One region of the Rhizobium pantanalense genome, then DNA from elsewhere that is predicted to be linked to it. Evidence: riboswitches for the same ligand, from Rfam matches in the RefSeq annotation. Region 1 holds a riboswitch; the other holds the start of a gene.
What was found. A riboswitch is a leader RNA that binds a small molecule or an ion and turns the genes downstream of it on or off. The one in region 1 is predicted to bind thiamine pyrophosphate.
Positions count from the first base shown of each region.

Region 2: linked by a shared signal. The riboswitch ahead of thiM (hydroxyethylthiazole kinase) and the one ahead of thiB (thiamine ABC transporter substrate binding subunit) in region 1 are both predicted to bind thiamine pyrophosphate.

Region 1 is NZ_JAQJCH010000004.1:93,265-98,874, forward strand. It holds gene PH558_RS12170 (ABC-F family ATP-binding cassette domain-containing protein) at 1-939, opposite strand, end outside; gene PH558_RS12175 (thiamine diphosphokinase) at 942-1,595, opposite strand; gene PH558_RS12180 (MarR family winged helix-turn-helix transcriptional regulator) at 1,668-2,195, opposite strand; gene PH558_RS12185 (MDR family MFS transporter) at 2,360-3,895, shown strand; TPP riboswitch at 3,966-4,082, shown strand; gene thiB (thiamine ABC transporter substrate binding subunit) at 4,131-5,159, shown strand; gene thiP (thiamine/thiamine pyrophosphate ABC transporter permease ThiP) at 5,170-5,610, shown strand, end outside.
Region 2 is NZ_JAQJCH010000002.1:603,111-608,720, forward strand. It holds gene thiE (thiamine phosphate synthase) at 1-624, opposite strand, end outside; gene thiM (hydroxyethylthiazole kinase) at 621-1,424, opposite strand; TPP riboswitch at 1,478-1,574, opposite strand; gene PH558_RS08855 (DUF1127 domain-containing protein) at 1,809-1,955, shown strand; gene yghU (glutathione-dependent disulfide-bond oxidoreductase) at 2,520-3,395, shown strand; gene PH558_RS08865 (hypothetical protein) at 3,609-5,219, shown strand; gene PH558_RS08870 (sigma-54-dependent transcriptional regulator) at 5,272-5,610, opposite strand, start outside.

The DNA of each region.
Region 1 (5,610 bases):
GAGACCGATGCAATCGCCGCGATGCACACGGATCGAAAAGGGCGCGACGATGACCCGCTCATTATAGGCCTTGGTAATCTTGTCCGCCTCGATCACCAGCTTGCCGCTTTCCTGCGCGTCAGACGCAGCCGCCTGCACCGTGCCCAGAGGGCCCTTGTGGCCGCGATAGCGCGAGCGCATGTCCTGCAGCTCGCCGAGACGGCGCATATTGCGCTTGCGCCGCGCCGTCACGCCATAGCGCAGCCAGTGCTCCTCGCGCTCGATCTGCTTGCCGAGCTTGTGCTGCTCCAGCTCCTCGGCTTCGAGCACCTGATCGCGCCACGCCTCGAAATGAGCAAAGCCTCTGTCCAGACGACGGGACGTGCCACGGTCGAGCCAAACCGTTGCGGTCGACACCTTTTCGAGAAAACGACGGTCATGCGAGATCAAGACAAGCGCGCTGCGACTCTTCTGCAATTCGCCTTCCAGCCATTCGATGGTCGGCAGGTCGAGATGGTTCGTCGGCTCGTCGAGCAGCAGGATATCCGGTTCCGGCGCCAAAACACGAGCAAGCGCCGCGCGGCGTGCTTCGCCGCCGGAAAGGTTCTTCGGATCCTCTTCGCCGGTCAGGCCGAGATGCGAAAGGAGATAGGTGACGCGATAGGGATCATCACCAGGCCCGAGGCCAGCTTCGGCATAGGCCGCGACCGTCTTGTAACCGGTAAAATCGGGCGCCTGCTCAAGATAGCGCACGGTCGAGGACGGATGACGGAAGACTTCGCCTGACTGCGCCTCGACGAGGCCGGCGGCGATCTTCAGGAGCGTCGACTTGCCGGAACCATTGCGTCCGACAAGGCAGATCTTGTCGCCCGGCTCCACCTGCAGGCCGGCACCGGCGAGCAACGGCGCACCGCCGAAGCTCAGGAAGATGTCGTCGAGTTTCAGAATGGGAGGGGCCAAGATCAGACTCCGGAAAGGTCATAAGGGCGGGCAAGAACGATCGCCCTGCCGCTGCCGAGCGAAAAGCGCACATCGCCTTCCGCCACATTGGAAATGGTGCGCGACGCGCCGAAGGGCAAATAAAAATCGCGCAGGGGGTAACGGGCATTGTCGATGAACAGACCCGTCAGATCGCTGAATCCGAGGACCGAAAACAGCGAGCCTGATGGTAGCGCCAGCGTGACATCGCCCGGCGGAAGCGGCACCGCCTCCTCGTCACCCGAGGTCAGCAAGATATCGAGGCCCTTTTCGGCCAGATGCATGCCGTAAAGCAGGTGCTGGATTGCATGGTCAGAGCGCTCTCCACCCATGGCGCCGGCAAGAATCAGTCTCGTGGCGCCGCGATCGATCGCTTCCGAGACGGCAATCTCGCCATCAGTCGCAGCCTTCGCCGCCGGATAGGGCTGCTTGGGCACATTGGGAAAGGCAGCCTGCAAATCGGTGGGCGTGGAATCGAAATCGCCGACCCACAGCTCAGGCTTCACACCAAGCGCGATCGCATGGCGCATGCCGCCATCGGCCGCGATGAAACGGCTGCCGGAAACGGCATCGCGCAGCCGCTCCGTCAAACGAAGCTCGCCGCCAAGCAGAATGGTGAAGGTGGTGGACTGGCTCATGAGGCAAGCCCATAGCGCAAAGTCGTATCTCTAGGGAAGAGCGCCATGCTCAAGAACAACCGCGCCAACCGCTCAGTCGTCCGTTTCCTTGATGCGCGCCTGGAAAACCCGCTCGTAGCCGCTGACATAGCGATCGAACAGCAGCGAGAAATTCTCGATTTCCTTCGGCGTCCAATCGGCGAAGATGCTGCCGATGACGGAATATTTCTGCGCCTGGATCTCCGACAGCAATCGCTGCCCGAGCGCGGTCAACACAACCACAATACGCCGTGCGTCCGCTTGCGATGCCTTGCGGCGCAGGACGCCGCGCGTCACCATGTCGGCAACGATGCGGCTCGCCCGCGACGGATCGATGCGCAGCATCTCGGCAATCGTGCCGACGGTGACTTCACCCGTCGCCTCGGCCTGCCGGACGACATCGAGGACGTCGAGATGCGAAAGCTCGAGACCTGGCGCTACGCTCTGGATGGCAAGCCTGCCGATCATGCGGCGGCCCGTCAGCAGACGCATGCGCGTCATCGCATGGCCGATACGCAGTAGATTCTCGTCGTCGGTCAGGGCCTGGGCTTCAATTTCACGTGTATTCGTCGCAGATGTCATCTTTCCACCATATCAGAGGCGGCAAAGAAATAAAACATGCAAACAGCATTCACCTGTCATTGACATTTATATGCTAATGGCACACATATATCGGCTATGAAAACCGGCGTCCTGCGCATTCGATCGACCGCGCAGCGTTTCGGCCAAGTTCGGATTTTTGCCCCATGGACATGCAGACAACATTCTCGCCGCTCGTGGCGGATCATAAACGGCGGCTTATCCTCTTCCTGTTTCTGATGACTGCCATGTTCATGGCAACACTCGACAACCAGATCGTCTCGACCGCACTGCCGACGATCGTCGGCGAATTCGGGCATCTGGAGCGCTTCGGCTGGATCGGATCGGCCTATCTTCTCTCGCTCTCCGCCGTCATGCCCGTCTACGGCAAGCTCGGCGATCTCTTCGGACGCAAATATGTAATGATGACGGCGATCGCGATCTTCACGGTCGGCTCCGCCGTCTGCGGCCTTGCCGTCTCGATGGATACGCTGATCGCCGCCCGCGTCCTTCAAGGCTTCGGCGGCGGCGGCATCATGGTCTCGATCTTTGCCGTGAACGCCGATCTCTTCGAGCCGCGCGAGCGCGCCCGCTACCAAAGCTATTCGAGCCTTGTGCTCATGGCTTCCGGCGCCATCGGCCCCGTTCTCGGCGGCACGATGAGCGATCTTTTCGGCTGGCGCTCGATCTTTCTCGTCAACGTGCCGATCGGCTTCATCGTGCTGGCCGGTCTCGCCTTCATGCTGCCTTACCGCAAACCGGCCCGACGCCCGAAGATCGACTATGCCGGCGCAATCGTTCTTGCGTTGACGACGACGAGCATCGTGCTTGCCGCCGACGGCACCGAGCTTTTCGGATCGCTGCTGTCGCCACAATGCCTCGGCATCATCGCCTTCGGCGTCATCTGCGCCATCGCTTGGGTCTTCATCGAGCGCCGCGCACCAGAACCCATCGTGCCGATGACGCTGTTCCGCAATCCGACATTCGGCCTCCTGCTGATCATCTCGATCACCAGCGGTGCCGTCGCTATCGGCATGGTGAATTATTTCGCGCTCTTCCTGCAGACGACGACGGGCCTTTCGCCGTCGATGGCCGGGCTGCTGTTCATTCTGCTGACCGGCGGCATCGTCTGCGGTTCGCTATCGGCCGGTCGGCTGATCGCCGCGAGAGGGCGCTACAAGCCCTTCGCCGTCGCAAGTGCTGCCTGCAGCGCCATCGCATTCGGCGCGCTTGCCTTCCTGCCAGCCGGCACGCCCATCGTCGTCATCGGCGGCCTGATGCTGCTGCACGGTATCGGCATCGGCCTTGCGCAGCAGGTACCGGTTATCGGCGTGCAGAACGCAGCGGCTTCCCGTGACGTCGGCGCGGCAACGGGTGCCGTCACGCTCTCGCGCATGGGCGGCGCCTCCATCGCCATCTCCATCTACGGCGCCATCATCGCCGCCAAACTCGGCAATGTCGGCGTCTCCATATCAGGCGTATCCGATATCGAGCAGCTGACACCGAAAATGATGGCGGCTTTGCCGGAAACAACCCGCGAGGCAGTCGCCAATGCCTATGCGAGCGCCTTCAGCCCGCTGTTCATGACCGCCGCGGGCATCTGCCTTCTCGGCCTTTTGACCGCGCTGACGCTGAAGAACGTGCAGCTTCCGGGGGCGACGAAGAAATTCGAAAGCCCGGCGGTCGCGGAGGCTGCCGAGTAAATCGTTCATGCTGCAATCGGCAAGGGCATCATTTCCCTTGTCATCCCTCCGTCACAAGGCTAAATCTGCCGACGCTCTAACGGGGTGCCCTGTGTTCTTTTGAACATTTGGCTGAGAGGCTTTCACCGGCCAACCCGCGGAACCTGATCCGGCTAACACCGGCGGAGGGATTAGACGCGTGACGAACTCATAGCGCCCTTTCCCCTTCAGACGAAACCAAAGTGGAGGCGCCACCATGCACAACCGTTCGCTATTGTCATTCTTCGCCGGCTTGGCCCTTGCAGCCGGAACGGCTTTTTTTGTCGCGCAGCCTGCCGCTGCAGCCGACAAGACCCTGACCATCTACACCTATGAGAGCTTCACCGCCGATTGGGGCCCGGGCGCCAAGGTCAAGGCAGCCTTCGAGAAGACCTGCGGCTGCACGGTCAACTACGTCGCCGTCACCGATGGCGTCGCACTTCTCTCCCGCCTGAAGCTGGAAGGCACCGGCACCAAGGCCGATGTCGTTCTCGGCCTCGACACCAATCTCATCGACGAGGCCAAAGATACCGACCTCTTTGATGTAAGCGGCGTCGACACCTCGGCCCTCAAGGTTCCCGGCGGCTTCAAGGACGACGTCTTCGTGCCCTATGACTACGGCCATTTCGCCGTGATCTATGACAGCCAGACGGTCAAGAACCCGCCGAAGAGCATGAAGGATCTCGTCGAGGGCGATCCCAATCAGAAGATCGTCATCGAAGATCCGCGCACATCGACGCCGGGTCTCGGGCTGCTGCTCTGGGTCAAGTCGATCTATGGCGACAAATCCGCCGATGCCTGGGCGAAGCTCAAAGGCCGTATCCTGACAGTCACCCCCGGCTGGTCGGAAGCCTATGACCTCTTCACCAAGGGCGAAGCGCCGATGGTGCTCTCCTATACGACGTCGCCTGCCTATCACATGATCGAGGACAAGACCGACCGCTATCAGGCAGCCGCCTTCTCGGAAGGGCATTACATCCAGATCGAGGTCGCCGGCCTCATCAAGTCCTCGCCGAACAAGGAACTTGCCCGCGACTTCCTCAAATTCATGATCTCACCGGGCTTCCAGGATATCATTCCGACAAGCAACTGGATGATGCCGGTTTCAGCCACTTCGGAGCCGCTGCCGGACGCCTTCAGCAAGCTCGTGGTGCCGTCGAAGACCTTCCTGATGAGCCCCGCCGATGTCGACAAGAACCGCAAGGCCTGGATCGACGAATGGCTGGCCGCCACCAGCGGCAACTGATGCTTTGACGATACTCACGGCACCAGAGCGAAGACGCGCCATTTCCGGCGGGGCAGTCAGCCTCGCAGGCATCGTGCTCTTCGTCGGGATCGCCGTGCTCGTTCTGCTCGCCGCCGGCATTGACTCCGGCGGCATCAATCCCCTGGCAGATCCCTACTTGCTGCGCGTCCTGCGCTTCACGCTGTTGCAGGCGGTGCTCTCGACGCTGCTTTCCGTTGTACTCGCCATTCCGATCGCGCGCGCATTGGCGCGCCAGCCGCGCTTTCCCGGCCGCCTTTGGCTCATCCGGCTGATGGCCGTACCGATGGGCCTGCCCGTGCTGATCGGCGCGCTTGGCCTCCTCGGCATATGGGGCCGGCAAGGTCTGCTCAATCAGACCCTCGCAACTCTTGGCCTGTCGCAACCTATCAGCATCTACGGCCTTGCCGGCATCCTGCTTGCGCATGTCTTC
Region 2 (5,610 bases), on a different contig from region 1:
CTTGATGGCTTTCGCGATGATGGTTGTCGCGGCTTGCGGGTCCGGTTGGCCGCATATGGCCGAGACGACTGCGAGACCATCGGCGCCGGTCGAGTAAACGCTCGCGGCATGCTCCGCTTTCAGGCCGCCGATCGCGACGGATGGAACTGGGCAAAGCCTGATGATGCGGGCAAGCCCGTCGAAGCCGATCGGTTGCTTGTGGTCGGGCTTGGTGGGCGTGGCAAAGACCGGGCCGATCCCGGCATAGTCGACGACGCGGACATCTATCGAGGAGGCAAGTGCTTCCGTTTCCACTGAGAGGCCGAGGATCATGTCCGGCCCGATCGTGCGGCGGGCGTCGGCGGCATTCATATCTTCCTGGCCGATGTGAAGGCCGTCCGCGCCGATGGCGATGGCAGCCTCGACATCGTCGTTGACGATCAGCCGGATATTCGTTCCGTGCAGGATCCGCTTGAGCGCACGACCAGTCTCGATCATGGCGGTGGTCGAAGCCTCCTTGTCGCGAAGCTGGATGATGGTGGCGCCACCAGCCACCGCCGCCCGCGTTGTCTCCACCATGCCGAGATCACGGCATAGCAGCGGATCGAGGACGAGATAGAGCGAGAGATCGAAGTCTTTCTTCATGCTACCGATATCCCTGCATTGCGATCCAGCACTTCCGGGGTAAGGCCGGCGAGGGCATCGAGGAAGCGCCAGGAAAAGGAGCCTGGCCCGTCTGCAGCCACTCCCGCCTGTTTGCCGGCGACGGCGAAGACCGCGAGTGCCGCAACGGTCGCATCGAATGAATCATCCGGCGTTGCTGCAGCAAAGGCGCCGACGAGGCAGGTCAGCGAGCAGCCGAGGGCCGTCACCTGCGGCATGAATGATGAACCGCCGGCGATGCGCTTTGCCCTCCGCCCGTCGGTCACGAAATCCGTAACGCCGGTAACTGCAACGACGCAGCCATGCTTTCCCGCCAATTGCCGGGCGGAATCTTCGGCTTGTTCGACGGCGTCCCTGCTATCGACGCCCTGGCCGCGGCTCGTGCCGCCGGCAAGCGCGATGATCTCGGATGCGTTGCCGCGAATGATTGTCGGCCGCAGCTCCAGCAATTGGGCTACCGCCTTGCGACGAAACTGTGTCGCATAATGGGCGACGGGATCGAGGACCCAGGGCTTGTCCGCCTCGTTTGCCGATTGCGCGGCCTTCAGCATGCCCGCAAGCCAGCCGGATGAGAGCGTGCCGATATTGATCGTCAGCGCGCCGGAGATAGCGGCAAACTCGCCGGCTTCCTCTTCGGCATGTACCATTGTCGGCGATGCCCCGGCGGCAAGCATCACGTTGGCCACGATATTCATGGCGACGAAATTGGTGATGCATTGCACCAGCGGAGGATTGGCCCGCATGGTGCGAAGCTGATTGCCTGCTGTGATTTGGTTCTGCATATCGCCCCTTCTTTCGGGCGGGCGAGACGCGTGGGAACGACGTGCAGTGTTTGGCGAGGTCCCGAGCGACTCCCTCCGCCAGCATGATCTGGTTCAGGTTCGAAGGGTGCTTCTCAGCCCGCCGGATGGCGGACGCCCCTGTCTCTCATCTCTCTTCTTTTCGCAGACAAAGGAGGCGCTGTCATCAGCAAATCGCAAAGGCAGGCGTGACCGACGGGATGACGACCGCCTGCTTTTCGGGCGACATATGCAGTATGTGCATAGGTGCAGTGATTCCTTAGCTCTGCAAAAAGTCGAGGATTTCGACTATATATTTCTCATCGAAGCGACGGGAGCGCCAAGCACGGCAGCTCAGCTTCGAAAGCCCAAGGAAAGGGGATCATCATGAACGTAGCACGCTCTTTCAATAACTGGCGCAAGTATCGTCAGACGGTCGCCGAACTGGGCCGTATGTCCACGCGCGAACTGCATGATCTGGGTATCGATCGCGGCGAAATCCGCAACGTTGCCCGCGCAGCAATCGCTCGCTAACGGCCGCAACGGCTCCTTATAAAAGCTGCATTATGCCAGCGCCTGTTCCTCCGAGCAGGCGCTTTTGCTTTATGGGCATCCCGCTCATTCTTCGCCGCGCCGCCTGAAGATTGCGATCGGCCTAGCTGCCCGGTTTTCGCATAGCGCATAACTGCCTTGCAAAGAAATGCCTATGAACTGAGCAAAAGACTGGTATGTTCTTCTTATCGAAGCGATGCATCTCCTCCCGCATCCCTTCGCTTGGCAGACGTCCTTATCCTCCTCCCAGGGACGACTGCAGGAATAGCGGAACTCCTCCTCCCATCCGCTGTTCGGTTCTTGTAAAAAGCCTGCCGCTCCTCCTCCCGCGGCAGGCTTTTTCGTTTCATAAAATTTCCAAGCGATTGCGAATGGCTTAGCTTGGAAATGAGGCGACGCGGTTCAGTCCAAGCGGCAGGAGCGCTTCCGCATTAAAGAGTGCGCATTCTCCTCTCGCAAAAATGAAGAGCGGCCCCTATGTGCGACCTATGTAGCGCGCTACATCGAAGATCGCCCAAATTCGATTCCCGAAAAAGGAGGATGCCCATGACCGGTTCTGCCGAATATACGCCGCCGAAAATCTGGACCTGGAACAAGGCCAATGGCGGCCAGTTCGCCAATATCAATCGCCCGATCGCAGGCCCGACTCACGAGAAGGAACTGCCGGTAGGACGCCATCCCCTTCAGCTCTATTCGCTTGGAACGCCGAACGGCGTGAAGGTCACCATCATGCTCGAGGAGCTGCTGGCGCTCGGTCACAGCGGCGCTGAATATGATGCCTGGCTGATTAAGATCGGCGAGGGCGATCAATTCGGCAGCGGTTTCGTCGACGTCAATCCGAACTCGAAGATCCCGGCCCTGCTCGACCGCAGCGGCCCGAAGCCGGTTCGCGTTTTCGAATCGGCCTCGATTTTGATGTATCTCGCCGAGAAATTCGGCGCCTTCCTGTCGACCGAGCAGCCGGCTCGTGCCGAATGCATCTCCTGGCTGTTCTGGCAGATGGGCAGCGCTCCCTATCTCGGCGGCGGTTTCGGTCATTTCTACGCCTATGCGCCGACGAAGATCGAATATGCGATCGATCGCTTCGCCATGGAGGTGAAGCGTCAGCTCGATGTTCTCGATCGTCGCCTGGCCGAAAGCGAATATATCGCCGGCAGCGACTATACGATCGCCGATATCGCCATTTGGCCGTGGTACGGCGGTTTGGTCAAAGGCTGGCAGTATGGCGCGGCCGAGTTCCTGCAGGTGCAGGACTACAAGAACGTGCAGCGCTGGGCCGAGCAGGTCTACGCGCGTCCTGCCGTCAAGCGCGGCCGCATGGTCAACCGCATGTCGGGCGATCCGTCCGAGCAGCTGCGTGAGCGCCACGATGCCAGCGACTTCGAGACGAAGACGCAGGATAAGCTGGAAGCCGCCGGCTGATACGACAATTCCCTTTTGTAGAAATGAGCTCGCGGCCCTTTGAGCCGCGAGTTTTTTATTGTGCTTGCCACCGGGCGTTGCCGGTCTCGGCAGGTCAGCTTCGCTCCACCTTGCGAAGCATAAAGTTCGGTTGCCGAGGGGCTCCCGCTTGGCATAGAACGCCGCGCGATCCTGCGAAGCGTTTCGACTTTGGCGAAAGAGGAATGCTTCTCCATGCAGCAAATTGCTGACGACCGTGCCCTGGATGAGAACATGACCGCGGGTGCGTCGTCGCAGCAGCGAGGCGGGGCGAGGGGCGCGCTTCTGAAATACCTGGTGTCGGGCGGCGACGAGCGGCTGGATTGCGATCCGGTCAGCGGGCTCAACATGTATGGCTATGGCCCTGCGCCGCGGCCCGAAGATCTCGCTTTTGGCTCGTCGACGGCATCCACCATCTCCGCCGCCGCTTTTGTCGCGGTCGAATCTTATTACGCGGATCTGAGGCAGGAGATGGAATCGGGATCGACGGCGGCGGTCTACGAACGCGAAATCGGGCGCGTGCGGGACGATCTGCTGCGCTTGCTTGGCCTCAGCCGATCGTCGCAACCGCGGATCGATGCCATCCTGGCCACATCGGGTACGGACATCCATCTTTTTTTGGCCGCGCTGTTGGCGGGTGAGGACGAGTGTGCCCTGATGACCATCACGCTGATGGGGAACGAGACGGGCAGCGGCGTCATGACGGCGTCGGCCGGGCGGCATTTCATGAGCCGCGTCAGCAGCGAGCGCACCGTCGTCAAGGGTGAGGAATTGCGGGCGGGCGACGCAACGCGCAACGCCACCATTGCTGTGCGCAACAAGGATGGTTCCCTTCGCGCCGAGCGCGAGGTGGAGGAGGAGTTACGCGGCCTTATCGAGCTTGCCCGCGCAGCCGGCCTTAGATGCCTGCTTGTGGTAACGGATGTCTCGAAGACCAGCCTGCTGGCGCCGGGCCTCGAGAGCATTCTGCGTCTAAAGGAGCGCTTCGGCACGTTGCTGGATATCATGATCGATGCCTGCCAGTTTCGCCTGTCGGCGGCGACGATCCGCGCCTATCTCGCACATGATTTCATGGTCGCGCTCACGGGTTCGAAATTCCTTGCCGGGCCGATTTTCAGCGGCGCGCTTCTGTGCCCGCCGCAAATGTCGGCGCGCTTCAAGTCACGTATGCTGCCCGCCGCTCTGGCGGATTACTGCGGGAAGGCGGAGTGGCCAGAAGACTGGGCCGCTCGCGACCTTTTGCCGGAGCGTGCCAATCTCGGCCTGCTGCTGCGCTGGAAAGCCGCACTGTTCGAGCTCGAACGCCTCGTCGGCATAGCCGAAGATCGTATGATCGCCGTCTTGTCCGCTTTTGCCGAGGCAGTCTCTGATCGTCTTGCGAAGGATCCGGCTTTCGAGCCTTTGCAGAGCCGGCCATTGGATAGGCGTGAGCTGTGGGGTGCATCATCGGCTCTTCGCTGGGACGAGATTCCCTCCATTTTCTCGTTCTACCTGCGCAATTGCACGGATGGCGCGATGCTGACTGCGACGGAAATGGCTGCGGTTTACAAAGAGCTGGCCATCGACGGTGATGGGGTTGCGTCGGTGCGTCTCGGGCAGCCCGTTCGCTGCGCCGATTTTGGTGATGTACCGGCAAGTGCCCTTAGAATTTGCTTGAGCGCGCCGCTAGTCGTGGCTGCTTCCAAGAGCGATGAGGCGCTTGCGGCGGTGATCGCACAAGCGATGCTGGTTCTGGATCGCACCGCCGAGGCAGCGGCCCGACTAAGCGAAGGTTCCAACATCAGGGAGATGCGCCGCAGTGCCTGAAGCGCGTGGTGGAAACCCGCTTCAGCTGGCATAGTCCGCTCTCGGCGATGGATCACGAACCTCGGCGTTCGTCCCCGTCAAAGCCAGCGAAATCGCCTCTGACGATGCCGTGCCGCTGGAGCTTGTCATAGAAGGTCTTCCTGGGAATGCCGAGCGCTTCGATGGTGCGGCGCACATCGCCATTGTTCTGCGACAGGGTTTCGCGGATAAGTTCGGCTTCGTAGCGCTCTACCCGAAGGGGCAAAGGCAAGCCCTCATCCGCCGCCGGCGTTTCGTCGAATTTTGCCGTTGTTGCCGATTCGAGGCCGAGCACGAAGCGCTCGGCAAAATGCGAGAGTTCGCGAACGTTGCCCGGCCAGTCGTGCTGCTGCAGATGGCGGCGCACTGCTGT